4 regions of the Solibacillus ferritrahens genome follow, and region 4 is predicted to be linked to each of the others. Evidence: riboswitches for the same ligand, from Rfam matches in the RefSeq annotation. Region 4 holds a riboswitch; each other region holds the start of a gene.
The links. Region 4 has a riboswitch for cobalamin ahead of SNE38_RS18385 (hypothetical protein). Riboswitches for the same ligand answer to the same signal wherever they lie in the genome.
Positions count from the first base shown of each region.

Region 1 (5,969 bases), on a different contig from region 4:
TGTGTCGCAAAAGTCCAATGCCTTTAATTCCGGTTTCCCTGCAACAGTTGAAGAAGTTGTAAAAAGCGGTTTGGTACAAAAGGTTGGGTTATTTAAACGATATCCAAAAGATGCTGACATTTTAGTGAAGGGTGCTTTAAAGGATGTCGGTATGGAAAAATATTTGAAGCGTAATATTGGGCAGCTTTCTGGTGGCCAACAGCAACGCGTATTTATCGCACGTGCTTTAGTGTCAGACCCTAAGCTCCTTATTTTAGACGAACCTACAGTAGGAATTGACCGCGAAAATGTGCAGGCATTCTATGATATGCTTGCACACTTGAATAAGCATCACAATATGACGATGATTTTAGTTACGCATGATGTTGATACGGTTTCGGATCGTGTCAGTCATGTAGCATGCCTAAATCAATCGATCCATTTCCACGGATATAAAAATGATTTTGATACGATTTCGGAAGAACAGATCGCTAGCTGGAACGGTCACTCTGTTCGAAAGATTCATTAAGGAGTAGACCGCCGTTATGATAGAAGCAATATTAAACTATGAATTTTTACAAAATGCCTTTTTCTCGGGATTGATTATTGGCGTGATTGCACCGCTTCTAGGGGTGTTTATCGTTGTTCGTCGATTGTCGTTAATAGCAGATGCTTTATCGCATGTAACACTTGCCGGTATCGCTGGAAGTCTTTACTTAAGTCAGTCATTCGCAGGACTGGCATTGCTAAACCCTATTTATCTAGGTATTGTGGCATCTGTAAGTGGCTCGATTTTAATTGAGCGTTTACGTCGACTGTATAAACATTATGAAGAACTTGCGATTCCGATTATTATGTCAGGTGGTATCGGAATTAGCGCGATATTTATTTCGTTGGCAAGTGGCTTTAATACCGATCTGATGAGCTATTTATTCGGCTCAGTTTCCGCTGTATCGCGGCAGGATTTGTATGTTGTGATGGCGATTGCGGTCGTTGTCGTATTATTTTTAGTTCTGTTTTTTAAAGAACTCTTTGTTTTATCGTTTGATGAAGAATACGCTAAAGCGAGTGGCTTACCTGCAAAGTGGATTCATCTGCTGTTTATGGTAGTGGTTGCATTAGTCATTGCCGCAAGTATGCGAATCGTAGGGATTTTACTTGTATCAAGCTTGATGACATTACCGGTAGCCGCTGCGATGCGGTTGGCGCGTGGATTTAAAGAAGCCATTATTTTAGCAATTGTATTTGGAGAGCTGGCAGTAATTATTGGATTGATTTCTGCATTTTACTTAAACTTAGCACCTGGTGGAACAATTGTTGTCACATCGATCATTATTTTATTGCTAGTTATATTTATCAAAAAAATTGTGCTAAAAGTATCGATTAAATCGAAAGGGGAAGAAGTACTATGAATGCAACTCGCGCGTGGGAAATATTAAAGGAAAACGGCTATAAAAAGACCGATAAACGAGAATTGATTTTGGATATGTTTGCAGCTACTGATAAATATTTGACTGCCCGTGATTTGCTGTCAGTATTGAAAAAGGATTTCCCTGGGATGAGCTTCGATACGATCTATCGCAACTTAGCGACTTTTGTCGAGCTTGATATTTTGGAAGAAACGGAATTAAACGGTGAGCGTAATTTCCGCATGCACTGCGAGTCAGACCACCATCACCATCATTTTATTTGCCGTGATTGTGGTAAAGTAAAAGAGCTATCCGTCTGCCCAATGGAAATGCTTGGTGAAAAGTTGCCGGGGTATGCTGTAGAAGCACATAAATTTGAGATTTACGGCAAATGTCCTGAATGTTTATAAAATGTAGTTTGCATAAAATTTTTTATATGCTAAAGTGATAAAGACAAATTGAATAAATTTGCAGGAAAAAGATGCATGATGCATAAATGGGAATTCGGTGTAAATCCGAAGCTATATCCGTAACTGTAAGCGTTGATGAAAATAAGTGTAATACCACTGCTAATATAGCGGGAAGGTACTTGTGAGTAAAGTGAAACGCAGAGCCAGGAGACCAATCTTTTTCTTATCGTAACATCCCTCTTCGGAATTAAAGAGAATGTACGGCAATCACTGATCGAATGAGCGTTTTGCACCCTTTTATTGATTTTTGAAGCCATCCATTTTCTTGGGTGGCTTTTTTTCGTTCACTCAATAATTGCGAGGAGGCACTACTTGAAGTGAGGAGAACTATATGAAAAAAGATATTCGTTATTCCTGCTATCCGTTTATGCGGGAAAAATCAAGCTGTGTTGACTATGAGATTCGGACGGATTCTTTAACAACGCGAATCGGCGCAGTATTTCCAACATTAGTCGATGATGCATTAGGTCAGATTGTGCTTGAAGATTTAAAAAAGATTCAGCCGCTAGCCTATCATGCCAATGGTTCGGTCCGCGGTAAATTAGCTATTACATCTGAAGATTTACTATGGTTAAGCGATCGATACGATTTTTATGTAAGTGAAGTCGGGGAAACGATTCAGCAGTTTGTCCTGCCACAGGGAATTGAAAGTGCCGCAAGACTGCATATTTGTCGCAGCGAGGCGAAAAAGTCTTACAGGGCATTACATAAAGTAAGCGAAGAAAGAGAAGTGGATGAAATTCTGTTTGATTTTCTCGGGCTGCTTGCCAATGTATTTTTTGTCATGGCGGTCTATATGAATCAACAGCATCAGCAGGAAGAAATTCCATTTATCTCAAAATCTTATCCAACGAAAAAGAAAAAAGGAGTTACAACAAATGAAATTGAATAACAAATGGGTCGTTGCATTAGCGGCAACATTATTACTAGCAGCATGTGGATCAGATGAGGAAAAAACAGAAAAGGACGTTAAAAATGAGGAGCAAGCTACAACCAAAAATGATGGCGCTCCTTATACAGTTGTCGATGACCGTGGTGTTGAGGTGACATTTGATGAAGTCCCGGAAACGATTATTTCACTACAGCCAAGCAATACAGAGATTTTGTTTGAACTAGGAGTAGGTGAACAAATTATCGGTGCAACGGACTTTGATACATATCCGGAAGCAGCACAAAAAATTGAACGTGTTTCAACGTCTACCGTCATTAATGCAGAACGAATTTTGGAATTGGATCCGGATGTAGTTGTGGCATATACAATTGGGGAGGAAGCACAAATTGCTCAACTGGAAGATGCGGGTCTGAAAGTATTTGTTATTGCTTCTGCCACGACATTCGATGATGTTTATTCAGATATTATTCAGTTGTCAGAAGTAATGGGTATCGAAGAAAAAGGTGAAGAAGTTGTAGCCGATATTAAAGCACAAATTAAGACAGTACAAGAAAAAACAGAAACAATCGATACGAAGAAAAAAGTGTATTACGAAGTGTCCCCAGCTCCGGATCTTTGGACAACCGGCAACAGTACTTTCCAGCAAGAAATAATGGATTATGCAAATATCGAAAATATTTATGCTGATCAGACGAGCTGGATTAGTGTGACAGAAGAGGATGTTATTACTCGCAATCCTGAAATTATTATTTCACCTGCAACTTATATGGAAAATGCGGTCGAAGAAATTTTAGGACGTACAGGGTGGGATAAAATACAAGCAGTCACAGACAAGGCAGTTTATTTAGTGGATGGCGATATTATGTCACGTCCTGGACCACGTATTGGTGAAGCAGTAGAAATTATGGCACAATCAGTATATCCGGAATTGTTTAAATAGTTATAGAATAGAAGAACATGCCTTAGTTGGGCATGTTCTTTTTGAACTGGAAAGGAGGCATACGATTGATTTTTATAACAGGTGGTGTACGCAGCGGGAAAAGTGCTTTTGCAGAAAAATATGCGAGGCGGTTAGGTGAAAATAAGTTGCTTTACTATGTCGCTACGGGAGTATCATTTGATGATGAAATGAAAAAACGGATTGTCCGCCATCAGTGGGACCGTCAAAACCAAAACGCTACCTGGAACACGGTGGAAATGCAAGTACAGATTCCTTTAACGATACAACAACTTTCAAAAGATGCAGTCGTGCTTTTTGAATGTGTGACAACCTGGCTTTCGAATGTACTTTTTAACTATGAAGCAGAATGCAAAAATAGCGAATATATCAATAATTGTATTGAATCGCTGCAAAAGCAATTGCTAGCTTGGCATCAGCAAGGTGCTACAATAGTAGTTGTATCAAATGAAGTGTTAGACGAATTGCCTTCTCGTTATAATGAGGTAAATTTATATCGTAAACTTTTGGGAGAACTTCATCAGTGGATTGTCCAACATAGCGATGAAGCATATGAAGTACAATATCAGCTTGTACAGCAATGGAAATAAGGAGTGGGCAAGTTGAAAAACAGCTTTACAGGATTTTTATTAGCATGGCAGTTCTTCTCGGCAGTACCAATTAAGAGGCAGCTCGATATGAATGCCAAGTCGGTTACATGGATGTACGCTTTCTTACCGATCGTTGGTTTATTCATAGGCGTAATGATTAGTGGTGGTGTTTTTGTCATCTCAAGTTATAGTGACATTTCGAGTCTGCTTTTGGCGATTTTAATCGTAATTATGTTCATTATTCTGACAGGCGGTCTGCATTTAGATGGCTGGATTGATATGAGCGACGCCTTTTTTTCCTATGGTGAAAAAGAAAAACGATTGGAAATTTTGGATGATCCGCGTACAGGTGCTTTCGGTGTCATCAGTGTTTTTTGCTTATTGCTGTTAAAAGTCGGTGTTATTTATGAAATGCTTTTAAATGGTCATGAGGAGATTATTCCCTTTATTATTTTTATCCCTTTTATTGCACGTTTAGGGATGCTCATTTACTTTTTAACGATGCAAACGGCCAAGCAGACAGGGCTCGCAGCTTATTTTAAATCCATTATCATTCCAAAGAAACTGATGCTAATCATAAGCTTTTTTTCTATATTATTTTTAGGGGTATGGATTTATTTTTCGATGTACAGCTTATTTATTTTAGTTATTGTTATGCTGCTATCTATTTTCTTTTACCGGAAATGGACGCAAAAGCATTTTGGCGGGATGAGCGGTGATTTACTCGGTGCTTTAGGAGAAGGGTTGGAGGTTGTACTATGGCTGACGGTATTACTTTGCATTTAATTCGTCATGAAAAGACAAAAGCGAATATAGAAAGAAAATATATTGGCTGGACAGATGAGCCGATATTAAAGATGGTTCAGGCACAGATGCCAATCCACACAAATGAAGTATTTGGAAGTGATTTGTTGCGTTGCCGTGAAACAGCGCAATGCTATTTTCCGCATGCTTCATATTATCAAAACAAAAACTTAAGGGAACTGCATTTCGGGGATTTTGAAATGTGTACATATGAACAACTACAGCATAACGATACTTACCGGGCCTGGATAGATGATCCGGTAAATATGCCAACTCCTAACGGGGAGCACTTTTTACAGTTTCAACAGCGCGTTTTAACGGGTGTTCATGAAATTGTTCAACAAGAGAAAGAATATACATTGATTGTTCATGGTGGTGTCATTCGGATACTGCTTGCGAAATATGGTTTTACAGAGCAGACATTTCAGCAAACGATTGCCAACCACCGAACAATTTATACGCTTAGCTGGGATTCCATTGAAGACTTTATAGGAGGTGCAAGATGTTCATTATACTCGGAGGCGCACATAACGGTAAACGAGCATATGTAGAGGATTTAATTGCACAATTACCGACAAAAAAGCTTGTCAAATACGAAGGGATATTACCTCGGATAGAGGAAGAAACTGAAGATAAACGAATTATTATTAGCAATTTCGAACAGATTGTATTACCGCATCTTCATCAGCCAGAGGAGCTGGTTGCACAGCAGATTTTTGAACGTATTGCTGAAACTTCCGCACTCGCTGAAGTATTTTGTATTTGTACAGATACGAGCAGGGGGATAGTGCCGCTTGAAAAGGAAGCACGTCAATTAAGAGATACTTGTGGTCGACTATACCAAAAGCTTTGCAACGAAGGGCATAC
Region 1 is NZ_JAXCLE010000009.1:40,270-46,238, forward strand. Features, by position in the region: gene SNE38_RS10380 (metal ABC transporter ATP-binding protein) at 1-508, shown strand, start outside; gene SNE38_RS10385 (metal ABC transporter permease) at 525-1,391, shown strand; gene SNE38_RS10390 (Fur family transcriptional regulator) at 1,388-1,798, shown strand; cobalamin riboswitch at 1,851-2,032, shown strand; gene SNE38_RS10395 (hypothetical protein) at 2,190-2,750, shown strand; gene SNE38_RS10400 (ABC transporter substrate-binding protein) at 2,737-3,690, shown strand; gene SNE38_RS10405 (bifunctional adenosylcobinamide kinase/adenosylcobinamide-phosphate guanylyltransferase) at 3,756-4,298, shown strand; gene cobS (adenosylcobinamide-GDP ribazoletransferase) at 4,302-5,084, shown strand; gene SNE38_RS10415 (histidine phosphatase family protein) at 5,057-5,653, shown strand; gene SNE38_RS10420 (bifunctional adenosylcobinamide kinase/adenosylcobinamide-phosphate guanylyltransferase) at 5,605-5,969, shown strand, end outside.
Region 1: another riboswitch for cobalamin. It lies ahead of SNE38_RS10395 (hypothetical protein); the one in region 4 lies ahead of SNE38_RS18385 (hypothetical protein).

Region 2 (5,969 bases), on a different contig from region 4:
GTACTAGTTGCCGTTGTGTTTGTTAAAGGGTCTTTAATTTGTTGATCTGCCAATGCTTTTGTTTTCGCTTCAGTTGCCGTAATCATAGCTTGGATAAATGCTTCATCCGTTAGTTTACCATTAATAAAAACCCATGTATTAATAGTTCCGATATGCGGCTCGTCTTCGCGTAAATAAGCTTTTGTGACATCAACACCATTTCCTATCCCTGCTGTTACCATAACACTAATTTCAACATTACCTTTTGAAAAGTGCTGAATGGCAGCACATTTCGTTTTCACAGCTGTTAACATAACGACCGTATTTGTTGGTGAAAACCGGTTGTGTCGTAAAAATTGCTCTGTTTCTTCTTTTACATTGTATATATCATATTCCGGAGCAATCGCCCGGTTTAAAAATGTATCGTACCAGCCCATTCCTGCGTTATGTACTGCTGAAGAGATAACTTTTAATGGGGAGGGAGAATTGTACTTAACATATTCATCTGTTATTATGAAATTTTTTTTATTAATAGTCGCTTTTTTCCGTTCTAATTCATTCGTTGGCAACATTGTTATTTGCGGCTTTGGCAGTTCCGGATGTGGATAAGTCACAATACGTGCTTTGTATACATCAGCAATTTGATCTTGCATAATGACTTCATGCGGCTCACCAAACGCGCGTATTTCTCCATTTTCTATTAGAAGCAGTTCATCACAATATAGCGACGCCAAATTAATGTCATGGAAAATCGATACAACGGTTAACCCATTAAGTTCGACTTGCATCCGAATCATATCCAAAATTTGCTTCTGATGGGCAATGTCCAAATGATTTGTCGGCTCATCCAAAAGAAGCAGCTCCGAATCTTGAGCTAATGCCTGTGCAATAAATACACGCTGTTGCTCACCACCAGACAGAAACTCTAGATGTTGATTTCTGTAATGTGAAACACCTGTGCTTTCCATTGCACGCTGTACTAGGTTTTCATCTTCCTTTGACCATGTGGAAAAAAAGCCACTTTGATGTGGATATCTGCCCAATGAAACAGCGTCATATACACTGTTCGTAAATACGCTTGCATTTAATTGAGGAAGAACGGCCATCTTTTTTGCCAACTGTTTGATATCATAGCTATTAATCGGGCGATCTTCAATCAAGATTTCCCCCCGTGTAGGTTTTAAAACGCCACTGATCATTTTTAATAATGTCGATTTTCCACTACCGTTCGGACCAAGAATCCCGAGGATTTTACCTTTTTCCACGTGAAACGTCATATTTTTCACAATCTGTTTCCCGTCATAACCACCCGACAATTCGTTCACTTTTAACATTATGCAACAACCTTTCTACGTTGCTTAAAGAAAATATAGGCAAATACCGGTGCACCAATAAACGACGTAATCACGCCAATTGGGAGCTCTACAGGTGAGATGATGGTACGTGATACTAAGTCGCAAATGACGAGTAGACTGGCACCATTTAAAAAGGATAATGTCAGTAAATGTCGATGATCGGCTCCAACTAATAGACGAATCATGTGTGGGACAACTAAACCGACAAAACCAATCGTACCGGATGCAGCTACAGCAGACCCTGTTAAGATGGAGCCGCCTGCTAAAATCATATATTTACTTCGCTTCACATTTACCCCTAAGTACTGGGCACGTTCCTCTCCGTATATCATCGCATTCAGCTCACGGCGGTTGAACCATATAATACTCGTACCGATAATCATGAATGGTAAAACCATATTTACATATGACCAGCCGCGCATCGATACACTGCCAAGCAGCCAACCAATAATAGCTCTAAGCTCTTCCCCCGTTAAAGCAACCATTAATGAGATACATGAACCTAAAAACGAGCTAAATATAATTCCTGTTAAGATTAACGTTTCCATTTTCATAGAACGATCCACAAGTCGGGCAAATGATAATACTATGACCATTGTAAATGCGGCACCTGCCATACTAAATACAGGTAATGTAAATGCACCAAGAACAGGAATCGAGATACCTAAAAAAATCGTCATAACTGCTCCGACTGATGCACCTGATGAAATCCCTAGCGTATACGGATCGGCCAATGGATTTTTTAAGAGCCCCTGAAAAGCCGCACCTGCAATCGCAAGTGATGCACCAACAATTGCGGCTAAAATTACGCGTGGCATTCGAATTTTCCAAAGTATACTATAAGCAATCGGATCTGTCGCTTTATCCCACAATGTCGAAATCGGGATATTAACCGTTCCAAATGATACCCCAATCCACAAACTGCAAAGAAGCAATGCAATGGAAGCAATATAAGCATATATATACTTACTATTCTTTAAATACATCTGGATAAATTGCCTCACCTAGTGATTCAATACCTTCTACAATACGTGGACCTTGGCGACTCGTCGTATCCCCATCCACTACATGAACATTGCCATTTTTAATTGCATCCATTTCGGCATAGGCAGAATTATTTACGATGCTATCATAGTCATTTTCATATGTTACAATCACTTCGTCCGGATTACTGTCAACAAATTGCTCAGAGCTATACATCGGCCACCCAAGTTCTTGTACTGCATTTTCTACATTTAACACTTCTAGCATTTCATTAATAAATGTTTCCTGTCCTGCTGCATATAAGTCCGGCTCTGTGCCCACTACGATAAACACAGATTTTTCTTCTAAATCAGCCACTTTAACTTCAATGTCTTGAATTCCTTTTTGAATGGATGCAATCATCTCTGTTGCCTCAGCGGTTTTCCCTGTTAATTGCCCAATTTGTTCAATAGTCGTATATGTTTCTTCAAATGTTGTAGTATTTTTCACTACAAATACAGGAATACCCACTGATTCAAGTTGCGCAATACCTTCTTCGTTAAAGCTATAAAGACCTGATTCATGAGCTACTACTAGATCTGGCTGCAATGCAATCAATTGTTCCAAGTTAAATTCCATTCCACCGACTTTTTCTTTTGTCTGAGCTTCTTCCGGGTAATTATCATTATCGGATACTCCAATAATTTGTTCATTTAAGCCTAAGCCAAATAATATTTCTGTATTGGACGGAATGAGGGAAATAATGCGTTCAGGTGCTTTTTCCACTGTCACTTCTTTGTTTAAAGCATCAGTTACCGTTACAGGAAACTGCGCTTGTTCCTCAGCCGCTTTTGTCGATTGTTGTGCTGTATCTTTTTCAACTGCTGTTTCTTCTACTCCACATCCTGCAAGAAGCATAATGGAGAAGATTCCTGTTGAAGAAAGTCGTTGCCAAGTTTTCATATGTAATTAATTCCTCCTAAAATTGTTCTAACCTGTAATTTTACACAAAAATAAAAAGCCTCCTACAAAATAGGAAGCTTTATGTAAGCAAATAAATTCAAATAAAAAATTCATTTACCGCATCCTATCCGCGTAGGCATTAATTGGGCATTATAAAGGCAGGTCTCCTGGCTTATGCGTTAGCGTTTATGAGCTGCCTTCCCAAAAATTTCAGTGGCATATAGCTCAAAACTAGCAATTACAGTGGCGGGACCGCATCGGAGTTGAACCGATTTCCCTTTTACTTCTTACTTTAATTGGATATAGTAAGAACCTTTATAGTACATATTTAATTAATAATATTATTATAGCGGATATTTCATTTATTGTATGCAAAATCCGCCAAAGTTTCAGATAATTTGTTTTAATCTGATTGAAATCGGACCACGTGTGGTGTAATAAAAGAACAGGTTACTCTTTAGCTTTTAAATTGTTTTCAATTGCTGTCTCCGCTAAACGCTTTATCGTAATATCATCCATTGGCGGATTGTGTAAGCCTGCACGAACATCACGGTAATAGCGTTGAAGTGGGTTGGATCGTTGCAAGCTCTTTGCTCCGACTAAACGCATCGCTTTATCAACGACTTCAATCGCTGTATTTGTCACAACATGTTTGGCAATATTGATTTCATTTATAAGTGTCTTCTTTTTTGTTGGGTCATTGTATAACCCGGCTACTCCGTAAATGGTAAAGCGTGCGTTCGTCAATGCTAAATCCATTTCTCCAATCAGTGTTTGTATATTAGGCAGCTGGGCAATTGTCCCTTTAATACTATTCGGTGAATGGCTATTTGCAAAATCTACCGCATAATCCCTTGCAGCCTGTGCAATCCCTAAATAAGTCGCTGGGATGAGGAGCAACCAACCGTTCAACTTAAAGCCAGTTGTATAGTTTGGAATTTCCACTAAGTTCGTTTGATCAATGCGTACATTGTCCAGCACTAAATCATCGCTTCCTGTACCGCGCATCGACGCCACATCCCATGTATTTTCCACCGATACTCCTTGCACCGTTTTCGGAACAAGGAAAAATCCTAACTGGTCCTCGTCTTCGATCCAAGCTGATACTAAAAAGTAATCTAGATCGGGTGCACCGCTCGTATAGTTTTTACGCCCGGTAATTATATAATGGTTGCCATCACGTTTTGCCGATGTCGCCGGACGTCCGCCGCGCACTGGGCTCCCCATCGCAAACTCGCTTACCGCACGATTTACTGTTGCACCATTTGCGATTTCTCCTCCAAACCAGTCGAGCTTTTGTGGATTCCAGTAACGATTCTCAAAAATTTCGCCTACATTTTGAATTGTCCATGATACAGCTAGCCCCGTGCTACCGCAATAGCTTGCCAAAGTTTCATGAAGTAAGATCGCATCATATAATGTGAGGCCATCCCCACCGTATTCTTTTGGCAACGTTATTTTTGTATAACCGATTTCCCGCAGTTTCCGGAAATTTTCAAATGGAAATGTCGCTTGTTCATCTGTTTGTTGGGCGAGTTGTTTCACGCTCTCTGAAATTGTTTCGAGTTTTTCCAACCATTGTCGCTGCTCGTCTGTTTGAATAAATAATTCCTTGCTCATGAAAAGCACCACCTCGTGTTTGTTGTCATGCATCGTTATTTCGTTAAATTAATAGTACGTTTCAGAAATTTACAAGTCAATAGATATCCCTAGCTTCTTTGTAGGGATTCACTTACTTCATAGAGGTGGCATTGCAAGTCTAAAGTGGAACGATTGCGGGAGAAAGGAGAATATATTCAAGCTAATGAAAAAACACCCTATTTTCCGCATAAAGGAAATAGGGTGTTTTGAAATATAAATTACATTTTCTCAGGTGCACTTACTCCAATTAGTTTCAATGCATTGGCTAAAGTTGTTTTTACTGCTGTAATTAATGCTAAACGAGCTTCAGTTAGCTCTTTATTATCTTGGTTTAAAACTTTTTCTGCATTGTAGAAGCTATGGAATGCTGCTGCTAAGTCCTGGATATAGTTCGCGATACGGTGCGGTGTACGGTGTTTCGCTGCATCTGCCACGATTTGCGGGAATGCACCTACCTTTTTCAGAACATCTTCTTCTTTTTCTGCTACAAGTAAGTTCAGGTTTTCCAATGATGCTTCAAAACCTTGCTCGCTTGCTGCACGTAAAATTGATGAAATACGTGCATGTGCATACTGCGCATAATACACTGGGTTTTCATTCGATTGTGATACTGCTAAATCTAAATCGAAGTCCATGTGAGAATCTCCTGCAGTTTTCACGAAGAAATAACGTACTGCATCCAGACCTACTTCTTCCACTAACTCACGCATTGTTACAGCATTACCTGTACGCTTACTCATTTTGAATTTCTCGCCGTTCTTGTAAAGCTGAACCATTTGAATTACTTCGACTTCCAATGTTTCACGCTCATAGCCAAGTGCTTCAATAGCCGCTTTCATACGTGGGATATAGCCATGGTGGTCAGCACCCCAAATATTGATTAATTTATCAAATCCGCGACGTAATTTATCTTCATGGTAAGCAATATCCGGAGTTAAATATGTGAATGAACCATCGTTTTTAATTAACACTCGATCCTTGTCATCTCCAAATGTTGTTGAACGGAACCAAGTTGCTCCCTCTTCATCAAATACATGGCCATTTGATTTTAATTTCTCTAATGCAACA
Region 2 is NZ_JAXCLE010000004.1:112,421-118,389, reverse strand. Features, by position in the region: gene SNE38_RS05880 (adenosylcobinamide amidohydrolase) at 1-1,313, opposite strand, end outside; gene SNE38_RS05875 (FecCD family ABC transporter permease) at 1,313-2,320, opposite strand; gene SNE38_RS05870 (ABC transporter substrate-binding protein) at 2,304-3,260, opposite strand; cobalamin riboswitch at 3,401-3,592, opposite strand; gene SNE38_RS05865 (acyl-CoA dehydrogenase family protein) at 3,711-4,880, opposite strand; gene argS (arginine--tRNA ligase) at 5,120-5,969, opposite strand, start outside.
Region 2: another riboswitch for cobalamin. It lies ahead of SNE38_RS05870 (ABC transporter substrate-binding protein); the one in region 4 lies ahead of SNE38_RS18385 (hypothetical protein).

Region 3 (5,969 bases), on a different contig from region 4:
GAAATTCCTTGGTCAATATGCTTTTGCGCGGCTGCGTAAAGGTCGATCAGTTCATACGGATTTACATCATAGGCTTCTGTATAGAGTTCCTCATTGTCATTTGTTAAAAATGGCATCGGATAAATGGTACGGCTGTCCGCATAGTCACGTACTTCCACACGTTCCGTAACAGGGGAGATAGAAGCCGTACAGCTGCGGATGTATGAGATACTGCCTGTCGGAGCGATCGCCAATCTGTAGGAGTGGAATAACCCATGCTCCAATACGTCAGACTTCAACTGGTGCCACATATTTTGAGTAATAATCGGTGTAGCCCCAAGTGCTTTAATCACACCAGGTGTAAGTTCTATTTCTTCTTTGTTTATATACTTTTCAAAATAAACCCCGCTCGCATAATCGCTTTCCTCAAATCGGTAAAATGTTTCGTTCTTTTCCTTCGCAATTTCCATTGATGCTTTTAACGAGTAATAGTTCAATGCTTCCATAAACGCATCGATAAATTCGATGGACTCTTTGGAACCATAACGGATTCCGCTTTGTACGAGGTGTCCATGCAAGTTCATAACACCTAATCCAACAGAGTGCATTACTTTGTTCGCTTTAGATACAGAAGGAACGTTGACGATATCTGTCATAGTTGAAACATTCGTCAAAAGACGCATTGCTGTATCGACAAGCTGACCGAAATCCTGAACTTTCGTTGCTTCATGAATGTCAATTGAACCTAGGTTACAAGAAACATCGAGGCCATATTCATTCGGCTCATTTTGATCGGTAACAACACTTGTTTGTTGGTACTGAAGTATTTCGGTGCATAGATTGGACATCTTCACACGACCGATTTCCTTTAATGGATGAGCGTTATTAACATTATCATCAAATATTTCGAACGGATAACCCGATTCAAATTGAGCTTTTTTGATTTCCGTATATAATTTACGTGCATTTAATCGTTTCAGTTTACGGATGTTCGGATTATCCAATAGCTCGTAGTACATTTCCGTAATCGAAATTTCCGACATGCGTTTTCCGTATTCTTTATAAATGTCATAAGAACTAAACAAGACGATATCTTTATCGCGGCGCATCAGTTCAAAGAAAATATCCGGAAGAATAATCCCTGTTGAGAGTGTGGCAAGACGGATTTTATCGTCTGCATTTGGTTTTTTGGAAGAGATGAACGCCTCAATATCTCCGTGGAAAACATTTAAGTAGACGACTCCAGAACCATTTCGTTGCCCAAGCTGATTCGAATAACTAAAGGAGTTTTCCAGCAGTTTCGCAACTGGCATTACCCCGCTCGCACGGTTTAATATCCCTTTAATCGGATCACCTAAAGGACGCAGATCGGTTAAGTTTACTCCGACACCGCCTCCTAATCGGGAAAGCTCCAGGCAATAGCCGATGTTTTCGGCAATCGAATTCATCGTGTCGTCCATCGTCAGTTTAAAGCATGAGACAAGCTCACCGCGTGCTTTTTTCCCGCTGTTTAAAGCAGTAGGTGTTGCCGGCTGATAGGCAGTCATGACCGCTTTAATGGCCTTTTCTGCCAATGCTTCATCACCCTGTGCTAAATAAAGGGCAATAATAACGATTCGGTCTTCATATTTTTCAAGAATTTCTTTTCCGTCTCTGCTTTTCATTGCATAGCTATCGTAAAATTTCGAAGCACTCATAAACGAGGGGAAACGGAATTTATACGCATACGCTTTTTTGTACATCCGTTTAATAAAATCCATTGAGTACATTTCAAGAAATTCTTTTTCATAATAGCCTTCATCAACTAAATAGCGTACTTTTTCCTCAATATCGATAAAGTAGCGTAAACGGACATTCACGTCTTCTAGGAAATAGCGGCGTGTTGCTTCTTTATCTTTTGCTAAATCCAGTTCACCCGTAGCACGGTAACGATTTAATATGTCATTGTTTAATTTTAAATATTGTTTCATCATTAAACCTCTTTCCAAATGGAATAATAGTAATTTTTAATGGTTTCGTAATTGAATGGGGTCCCACGTAATTCTAGTTTCTCGATTAACGGAATGCCGTATTTTGTTGCTAAAAGATCACCTGCTCGGCCGAAAAAAGCATGACCGAAATTACGGTTCCCGCTTACGATAATTCCTTTGCATTGATTGTAGTTCGCAGTCATGAACTGATCGACGATAGGGGGGACAGAGCCTAATCCATCCGTATATGTAAATAGCAGATACGGCGCATCGATTTTATCCACATCGGCTAAATCCTTTGCAGGCAAGCCAAGTTTTTGCACGATGTATCGTACATTGCCAGTTCGTGAAGCATAAATAATCATGCAGTTATTTCAGAAATTCGGTTAATAATGGAAGTTGGCTCTGCGATAAATTCTCCGTTGATTTCGAATAAAGGGACAGATAGAAAGCCTGCATCGAGTACTTTTTGCTTTGCCGTTTCGTCCTGGTCAATATTAATAATCTCGACTTGTAAGTTCGCAGCATCAAGTTCGGATTTTACCCATAGGCATTTTGGACAGATTGTTTTCGTATAAAGTTTCATTAATAGAATCCCTCGCTATAAAGATATTTATTGTGCTGTACGTTCTAAAGAAAATATAAAAAGGCTATCCCGGGAAAAAAAGGATAGCCTGAAATGGAAACGTAAATGGAAAAATTGCGCCTCCATTTCCTATTCCCCGAAGAAATGTACGTAGTTTTAACACGGCAGGTCTCCTGGCTTTGCGTCATCCATCAGACGTACCTTCCCATGCACGTGGCACAGTGGCAATTTTAGTCTTCAGTCAGCATTTACAGTTGCGGGGACAGCGTTGGTTTTGCACCAAACTTCCCTTTTAAACTACATTTAGTAGTACCGTGATAAAAAAACACAATATATGGTTGTGAATTGAGTATAAGCCGTTCCAAAGTAAAAGTAAAGGAAAGAAATATAACTTGATCAGCTATTGTACTTTTTAAAGAGAAAGTTGACAGAACTAATACCTATACAAATCAAAAAGGAACTAAAAAACACATTGCCCAAAACTTCGAATGAACAATGTGTCATATTAATGCTTTAATTCTCTTTTCCACATGACGTAATTATAGGTTGCTTGAATAGCAAATAAAATGGTGATGAAAAATGTTATGAAAATAAACAACCTAGAAAATCCTAGCATTAAATAAATGACTCCGATTGAAAGTATACATATTGGAATCGAATAGACAGTACGCCAAAATTTTCGGCGGTATGAAAGGGCATAATAATTGAACTTAAAACCTTTATCAACTTTCGGTTTTTTTCTGTAATAAAGATATAAGCCAATCGAAATAATAAAAGAAGTAACAATAGGGATGGCGAGGATGAATAAATTTAAGTTTTGGAAATTCACTGTAGTCCTCCTTCTAAAATCCTTATGTTGGTTCATCACCATAAGTTGGGGATGACATTATTGAAAAAATAAGATTCGCTACGGGAAAACGCGTTGAAGCGTCTGTTGTACTACATTCCGGGGCAGGCATTTCGGGCGGTGTGGCTACAAAGCCTTTGTAGATTGAATTGTTAATGAAATAAATAGCGGAAGGAATTTCCGTTATTTCGAAAATGACATAAAAAATAGTCAAAATAAGGGGAGAAATTTCCGTTATTGACCTAAAAAACATGAAATTTCAGGATTTTATTTGAAATAACGGTAAAACGTTCCCTTATTTACCCCAAAATGAGCTGCATCCTTCAAATAACGGTAAAATCTTCCCTTATTTTAGGCGGGCACTGAAAAATTTAAAATAAGGCACTTTCTATCTACTAAGGCGTTTTGTCCACTCGAAGTTGGACGGACGCTTCAAAATCAAAATTTTCGGATTGGTGGGCCTCGTAAACGGCAATAAAGGCAGTGATAAAGACACGTCAAGCGGCTTTAGCGCTGTCTTGCCGTAGCCCATCAATTATTCAAGTGAAATTTTATTAGAAAATCAACCTCATGTTATGGTGATGAACCTTTATGTTTTGTAATTTCCATTATATAGTAGATGGGGCGGAATTTCATTAATTGGGGATAAATTCTATACCTTTACTTACCTTCTGATATATCTTAGGAAGGTTTTTTTATATTTGCGCTGTGGGCAGTTGTCAGTTACTTGGATATGCTACCACCATTAAAACAAGATAAATATAAGTTTAAAAAAATTGAATGTTTTACAATATATGCTAATTATATCTTGACACTCGATATATACACATTTTAATATATGTAATATCGATATATCGACAGTCAATATATGGAGGGCCTATGATTCCTTTATCAGAACCAACGTATTTAATTTTATTAGCATTAATAAAAGAACCAACGCATGGCTATGGCATTATTAAAGCAATTTCAGAGGTAAGCGAAGGGCAGTATGAAATCGCACCGGGAACGCTTTATGGGGTATTAAAAAATATTGAAAAACAAAAGTTAATTGAAGTAGTTGGTGTTGATTTAGACAATCGAAAGAAAAAGATTTATGCCATTACAGATGCAGGAAAAGAAGCGCTAATCTATGAACAACGACGTTATGAAAAGCTATTATTATTTACATACAAATTAAATGGTGAGGGATAAGATGGCAATTACACGAACATTGAGTAAAAGATTTAATTCATTTGAAGCTGAAGAACAATGGTTAAACGAGCTTGCCCAAAGCGGTTGGCGTCTTGTAGATTACGATAAAAAAGAAATTGGTGAAAACTATTATATATTTAAAGTTGATTTAGATGCGGTAAATATGCGATACAAAATTGATTTCAGAAGTTTAAAAGATAAAGAAGAGTTTGATGATTATAAGAAGCTTTTCCATGAAGCTGGTTGGGAGCTAATTGCAAAAAATCATTATTATATGAAACATATTTTCATATCAATTGAGGGAAAGGATATTTTTTCAGATCAATTATCACTCATTGACCGTGAACGAAGATTTCGCAATATAATGTCATTTTATGTAATTGGATTTGCGGCTGCAGTAATTGGCGCATATATTGCAACATTTTATTTTGATTACGATTGGTTAAATGCTCTTATTATTATGGGGATACCAGTAGTTATATGGTATAGCTATGGGTTATACAAATTCCATAAAAAAGTACGTCAATTACAACATGGGAGGTAATGAGATGAAATATTTGAAAACACTCGATAATATATTCTTTTTCATGTCACTATTTGGAATTATCCCATTAATTTTAGCTGCATTTGATGTATATCGCCAGCAAGTTCAAGATTATAAAATTGTGTTTTTATTCTCGTTATATATCGGAGTAATTGGTTCCTTTATTTTAAAAAAGTACAAAACAAAAAAATATGAGCAACTCATGAGAAAAGGTGTACCAGAATCTATGAATTAGTAAATCAATTTTTTAAATAGTAAGCAAAGATAGAAAGGAGCTTGTTATGAAAAAGATACTACCATTCCTATTCGCCATGCTCGTCTTAACTGGGTGTAGTGAGCAAAATGAAATGGAGGGCCAAGGAGTCATCAATACAGAAGCGCCACTTGTTGAACGGGTGGAGGCGGAAATGAAAAAGAAAACCAACACGCTTGAAAATATTTTCCAAGGTCAGTTTGATGATCGGGAAATTGCTTTTGCTACATATTATGAGAATTTAGATCGCGATGAATTCGTTTATCCACAAACGAATTATTCTTTATCAGAGGAAAAACAGGAAGAATTGTTGAATTATATAAAATCCGTCGAAGTGAAACTTTATAAAAAAGATTTTTCTCAAAAAGATGAAGATTTTGATTTTTGGATTATCCGTCCTCAATATCTATATTTAAGTGGTCCTACAATCGCAATAGATTTGGATCATAAAATCTTAAGTGTAGGTGCAGAGGATGTATCTCCAAACGCTTATAAAGTAGTCAATCAGGAAGAAGAAGTATTTGAAAAGTTGGTAGAACTGTTTCATAGTTCCGAAAGACAGGAGCGGAAATATTAGGGGCATTTTTGAAAGTAAGCTG
Region 3 is NZ_JAXCLE010000003.1:145,128-151,096, forward strand. Features, by position in the region: gene nrdE (class 1b ribonucleoside-diphosphate reductase subunit alpha) at 1-1,949, opposite strand, end outside; gene nrdI (class Ib ribonucleoside-diphosphate reductase assembly flavoprotein NrdI) at 1,952-2,314, opposite strand; gene SNE38_RS04710 (glutaredoxin family protein) at 2,311-2,535, opposite strand; cobalamin riboswitch at 2,682-2,867, opposite strand; gene SNE38_RS04715 (PadR family transcriptional regulator) at 4,262-4,573, shown strand; gene SNE38_RS04720 (DUF2812 domain-containing protein) at 4,575-5,117, shown strand; gene SNE38_RS04725 (hypothetical protein) at 5,122-5,352, shown strand; gene SNE38_RS04730 (lipoprotein) at 5,399-5,947, shown strand.
Region 3: another riboswitch for cobalamin. It lies ahead of SNE38_RS04710 (glutaredoxin family protein); the one in region 4 lies ahead of SNE38_RS18385 (hypothetical protein).

Region 4 (5,969 bases):
CATTTTTAGTGTGGACAAATTTCAAACGGGAAGATCTAATCGGAAAACATATTGAAAAATTATTTTCTTCAAGTAGTAAATTAATTTTTCATTCCTATCTATATCCGAATATGTCGATTTATCGTTTGGTCGATGAGTTGTTTATTCATGTACAAAATACAGAAGGGCAAACGATTCCGTGTTTAGTTAATGCAAAGCAACTTCAATCGGAAGAAGAAGTATTCGTGTCTTTTGTTTTTATGTCAATGAAAAAAAGAATTGACTATGAGCGTGAAGTTCGTCATGCAAAGAAACTGTTGGAAGAGGCATATAAAGAAAAAACTATAGCATTTGAGGATCTTCACCGAATTAACAAAGAAATTGAAAAAAAACAAGAACAACTAATTTGTATAAATGAAGAGCTTAAGGAAATTTCAAATACAGATAACTTAACAGGAATTGCAAATCGGCGTTGGTTCCAGCAACAGCTTACTCATCATGTAATAAAATATAATCAGGAAGGTGTTCCTTTTTCATTACTCGTCCTGGATATTGACCATTTTAAACAAGTAAATGATACATACGGGCATGCAGTTGGAGATTTAGTATTGGCTCAATTGGCGCTGATTTTAAATACTACGGCACGTGAAAATGATACCGCCGCAAGATTTGGTGGGGAAGAATTTGTTTTACTGTTAGGCGAAACCGCTGAAGATGAAGCAATTCAAATTGCACAAAATCTAAATATAAAGATTGAGCAAACGATTTGGCCGACAATAGGAAGAATGACGGTAAGTATAGGGTGTGCTACGTTTAAAGAAGGGGATACAGAAAAATCCATTTTTGAACATGCAGACGAGGCGCTTTACGCAACGAAGCGGAATGGACGGAACCACGCTACACAATATGAATTGATGACATAATATCAACATAGAAGAGGCTATTGAATGGAAATTTCAGTAGCCTTTTGAAATTCAAGAAAACTAGCTGATAAGCATTATATTACATTTGCATCTAAATATTTGCGGATTACTACTTGGTCAGGGGGGCTGATTTTTTCAGGCAAAGCATCCAAAGAAAAGAATTTTAAATCTTTCGCTTCATCGGAATCATAACGCAATGAACCGTAGTAGTCGTCGCAAATAAAAGTTGTGGCAACAACATATACTTCATCTCCATGGGGGTATTGATAATATAATTCTTTGCCGGAGAATATACCAAACTGTTGTAGACGATTTGCTGTAAGCCCAGTTTCTTCGTACATTTCACGCATAGCTACATCTTCTAATGTTTCCCCTAGTTCCATCGATCCACCTGCAAGTCCCCAGCAACCATTATCTTTCCTTAATTGCATTAGTAATTGCTTATGTTCATTAAAAATGAGCACACAAGCACCAACCATAATAAGGGGAGCAGTACCAACTTTCTTTCGTAAATTCATAATATAACTCATTGTGTGAACTCCTTTGGTTATTTTTAACAATTGACGCTTAATGAATAATCAAGGTTTCCATAACCTGATTTTTAAGGTTTTATAATAACGGATAAAATGGGGAAGAATTCGTAATAGATAGTATTGAGAGGTGGGTAGCTAGTAGCCATAAATGAAAAAACTACAGGGAATTTATGAACATGCTGCACAGATGACGGCTAAAGGTAAGGTTGCGACATATATCCCGGCTCTTGCTACGGCTAATCCGGATGCTTTTGCTGTCAGTTTAGTATCAATGGAAGATAAGATAGATTTTGGTGAATGTACACAACTTTTTACGCTTCAAAGTGTAGTAAAGGTATTTAGTTTTATGGTGGCAATGAATCACCATGGCATCGAGGAAATTTTGCGTTATGTTGATGTTGAACCTACAGGTGATTCCTTTGATTCTATCGTCCGTTTAGAAAGTCACAATAATAAGCCATTTAACCCGATGATTAATGCAGGTGCAATTACAGTAGCATCTTTATTACCAGGGGAAACGATGTACGAAAAGGTGAAATCAGTAACTCTATTTTTAGAGCAAATTATAGGGAAGAAAGTACACATCGACAACGAAGTTTATTTATCAGAATATCATGCGGCCGATTATAACCGCGCGATTGCCTATATTTTGCAGGCAAATGGGTTTTTAAAATCAAACGTAGAGGAAGCATTGCAAGTATATTTACAGCTCTGCTCCATATCGGTCAATGTAGAGGATTTAGCGAAAATGGCTCTTTATTTTGCGACTAATGGTGAAAAGAGTACCGCCACTTGCAGTAAAGAAGTGATCCATATTGCTAAAGCATTAATGTTCACCTGCGGAATGTACAATGCATCAGGGAAGTTCGCGGCTTTCATTGGGTTACCGGCAAAAAGCGGTGTGTCCGGAGCGATAATCGCAGTTGTGAAAAATGGGGCAATTGAGCACCTACAAGGTCCAATTGGAATAGGGATTTATGGTCCTGCAATCGATCAAGTCGGCAATAGTGTCGCTGGCATTGCCTTTTTAACACAGTTATCAAAGGAATTCGACCTGTTTTGTTTATAAAGAAAAGGAACAGTCTTACATAATGAATGAGAGACTGTTCCTTAATTTATTTACTTAATGAAAATGATGATAGTTGACGTCTGGTTATCAATAGATCATGGTGATTTCAATTATTCAGCATCAATAGTTTCGATATCTACCGCTATGTAATGCGGCTGTTCATCAATTAAGAATTCAAAATAAATAATATGACCATTCTCTTTTATTGTTTGCAGAGGCTTCAATTTAAAACATTTTTCATTTAATAACTTTATTTGCTGTTATCAACGGCTAGACCAATTAATTCGTATTTTACATGTAAATATGCATAATTGATCTCTTTATATTCTTGTGGAGATTGATTAATTAGTTGCTCCGCATATTTTTTTATACTTTCTGTAGCTTCATGCAGATTATTAAATAAAACAAATTCTTTTAGTTTGTTAATATAAAAGTCGGTTGTCTTTTGAAAACAGGCAGCTGTAATTTCCTTATAATCATTTGGTGATTGCGCTAACAATTGTTGTTTAATGCTTTTAATGGTATTTGCATCTGCCTCTGTTTGATGTGTTGAAATTACTTCATTCATCAATTGCATAAATTGAAGTACTTTGTCCAATTGCATATTATATTCCTCCTATAGTCCAAAAAAAATAGCAACATTGTAAATTGAAGTTGTTGCTAAATGGTCGCTTCATAAAGAGACAAGGAATACAAGAGAAGTTTTCTTTTTCGCAATGAAAACCTTTGTATAATTGTCGCACTATGAGCATGAAGAATATTTACTTTCATACTCTAAACCTCCTATCCGCGTAGGTTAATGGTTTGTACTTGAAAAGGCAGGTCTCCTGGCTTATCATCAACGCTCCTCACACCTTCCCATTTTCGGCAATAGTGGTTTATTGTGAGTTGCTCCGAATCACAGTTGCGGGACAGCGACGGATTCACACCGTTCTTCCCTTTTAATTAAATGTTAAATTTAAACCTTTTCCAGTAAAATTTAGTTATTCTTAGATAGCTATTTGTAAACAATAAGGGGAGAGTAATACAAATAGCTATCCTACAATGACTAAACTTAAATGAATTAGCAATCGAAATATAATTGGAAGAGTAAACCACTAATGTTTTGTTCTTAGTGGTTTACTGTATTTTAGTGAAATCAGACAGATAATACTTGCGCGCGTAATAGCTTAGCGGCTTCTACCATATTCGTTAATGAAGCAATCGTTTCAGACTCATGTCGCGTTTTTAAACCACAGTCAGGATTAACCCAAAATTGTTCTGTAGGAATGACAGCAAGACTCTCTTCTAATATCGAACTAATTTCAGCTACACTTGGAATACGGGGGCTATGAATATCATAAACGCCTAAACCAATTCCAAGCTCATATGGATGAACTTTTAACGAATTAATTAGCTCTCCATGGCTTCTTGAAGTTTCCAATGAAATAACATCTGCATCCAATGCGCGGATTGGATCGATAAAATCATTGAATTCGCAATAGCACATATGGGTATGAATTTGTGTATCTACCGCAACTTTTGATGTTGCGAGCTTAAACGAATCCACCGCCCATTGTAAATATTCATCCCAATTTTCTTTGCGTAAAGGAAGCCCTTCCCGAAGTGCAGGTTCATCAATTTGGATAATTTTTATGCCTGCATCTTCAAGTGCCTTTACTTCCTGCTGAATCGCTAAACCTAGCTGGAATGCCACTTCTTTTCTTGAAATGTCCTCGCGAACGAATGACCAATTTAAAATAGTGATAGGTCCAGTAAGCATGCCTTTTACATATCTTGAAGTAAGTTTTTGCGCTTCCACTACCTCTTTAATGGTCATTGGATGTGTCCATTCGACATCACCGTATATGATTGGTGGTTTAACGCAACGGGAACCGTATGAAACAACCCAAGCATTTTTCGTAAAGGCAAATCCAGTCAAATGCTCTCCGAAATATTCCACCATATCTGTTCGTTCAAATTCTCCATGTACTAATACGTCTAACCCAATTTCTTCTTGAATTTGAATCCAACGAGCCGTTTCTTCCTTTACAAACGCATCGTATTGTTCGTCTGTAATTTCCTTCTTGCGCCATGCCGAACGTGTTTTCTTTACTAGTTGAGATTGAGGAAAGCTCCCAATTGTTGTCGTAGGGAAATCAGGAAGCTTTAACGATTTCTTTTGCAGTACTTGGCGTTCTTTAAATGGGACAGAACGTGAGAAATCGGAATCCTTAATTCCTTCAACTAAAGCTTTAACTTGCTCATTTTTTCGTATAGCGTGTGTTGCCAAAGATTCAATCACTTTAATGCTATCTGCGACGATACCTTCTTTACTCCACGTTCCATGCTGAATGTAATTTGTTATATGTGCAATTTCACGTATTTTTTCGTCTGCAAAAGCAAGCGCATCGTATAATTCATGCGGAAGATTTTGTTCTGATTTTTTTGTAACAGGGACGTGCTGTAGACTGCAGGAAGAACTAATCCATAAATCATTAACACCACTTAGTTGCTTAACTGTACTTATTGTAGAAACAGCTTCTGCTAAGTTAACGGACCATATATCCCGACCGTTAATTATTCCGATACTTAACGTTTTATCCTTAGGGAAACCATATTGTAAAAGCGATTTCATATTTTCTTTCTTACCGTGTACGAAATCTAAGCCAATACCTGCGACAGGTAAATTACATAAGCGCTCAAATGAAGTTAATGCCTCAAAATAAGTCTGTATCAATATATTTGCCTGAGGTACAGCTTCCGTTAACTGCTTATACACTTCTTCGATTAATAAAATCTCTTCTTCCTCAAGATTTTTTGTGAAAGAAGGTTCTTCGATTTGAATCCAATCAGCACCAGCATCTACAAGTTGTTGGATTACTTCCGCGTATAGCGGAATTAATTTTAAAAAGAAGGCTGCACGGGTTTTTTCGTCATAACCTTTTGCTAAATCAACGAAAGTATAGGGACCGATAAGTGTTGGTTTTCCAATGATGCCTAGTTCATTCTTAGCTTCTTCAAACTGTTGTAGGATGTAGTTATTTGTTAAGAATAATTCCTGGTTTTCATATTCCGGAACAATGTAATGGTAGTTTGTATTAAACCATTTCGTCATTTCACTTGCGATTACTTCGTCTGTACCACGTGCCATTGCATAGTATTTAGTTAACGGTGAGGCATTTTGTAGTATATTATAGCGTTCAGGAATGAGGTTAAACATTACCGCCAAATCCAACACACGATCGTATTTTGTATAGTCCCCGATAGTAATTAACTGTAGTCCTAAATCCTGTTGACGTTTTAAGCGATTCAGGCGAATAATTTTTAGCTGTTCTTCAAATACATCTTCTTCTATCTCTTTTTTCCAAAATTTTTCTAAAGTCTGTTTCCATTCTCGGTTAGCTCCAATATAAGGGTAACCGATAACATTACTAACAATATTCATTTGATAAGCCTCCTCAATGTATTTACATATCCCAAATA
Region 4 is NZ_JAXCLE010000032.1:5,853-11,821, reverse strand. Features, by position in the region: gene SNE38_RS18400 (sensor domain-containing diguanylate cyclase) at 1-902, shown strand, start outside; gene SNE38_RS18395 (NUDIX hydrolase) at 977-1,432, opposite strand; gene glsA (glutaminase A) at 1,584-2,504, shown strand; gene SNE38_RS18385 (hypothetical protein) at 2,755-3,108, opposite strand; cobalamin riboswitch at 3,305-3,487, opposite strand; gene metE (5-methyltetrahydropteroyltriglutamate--homocysteine S-methyltransferase) at 3,643-5,931, opposite strand.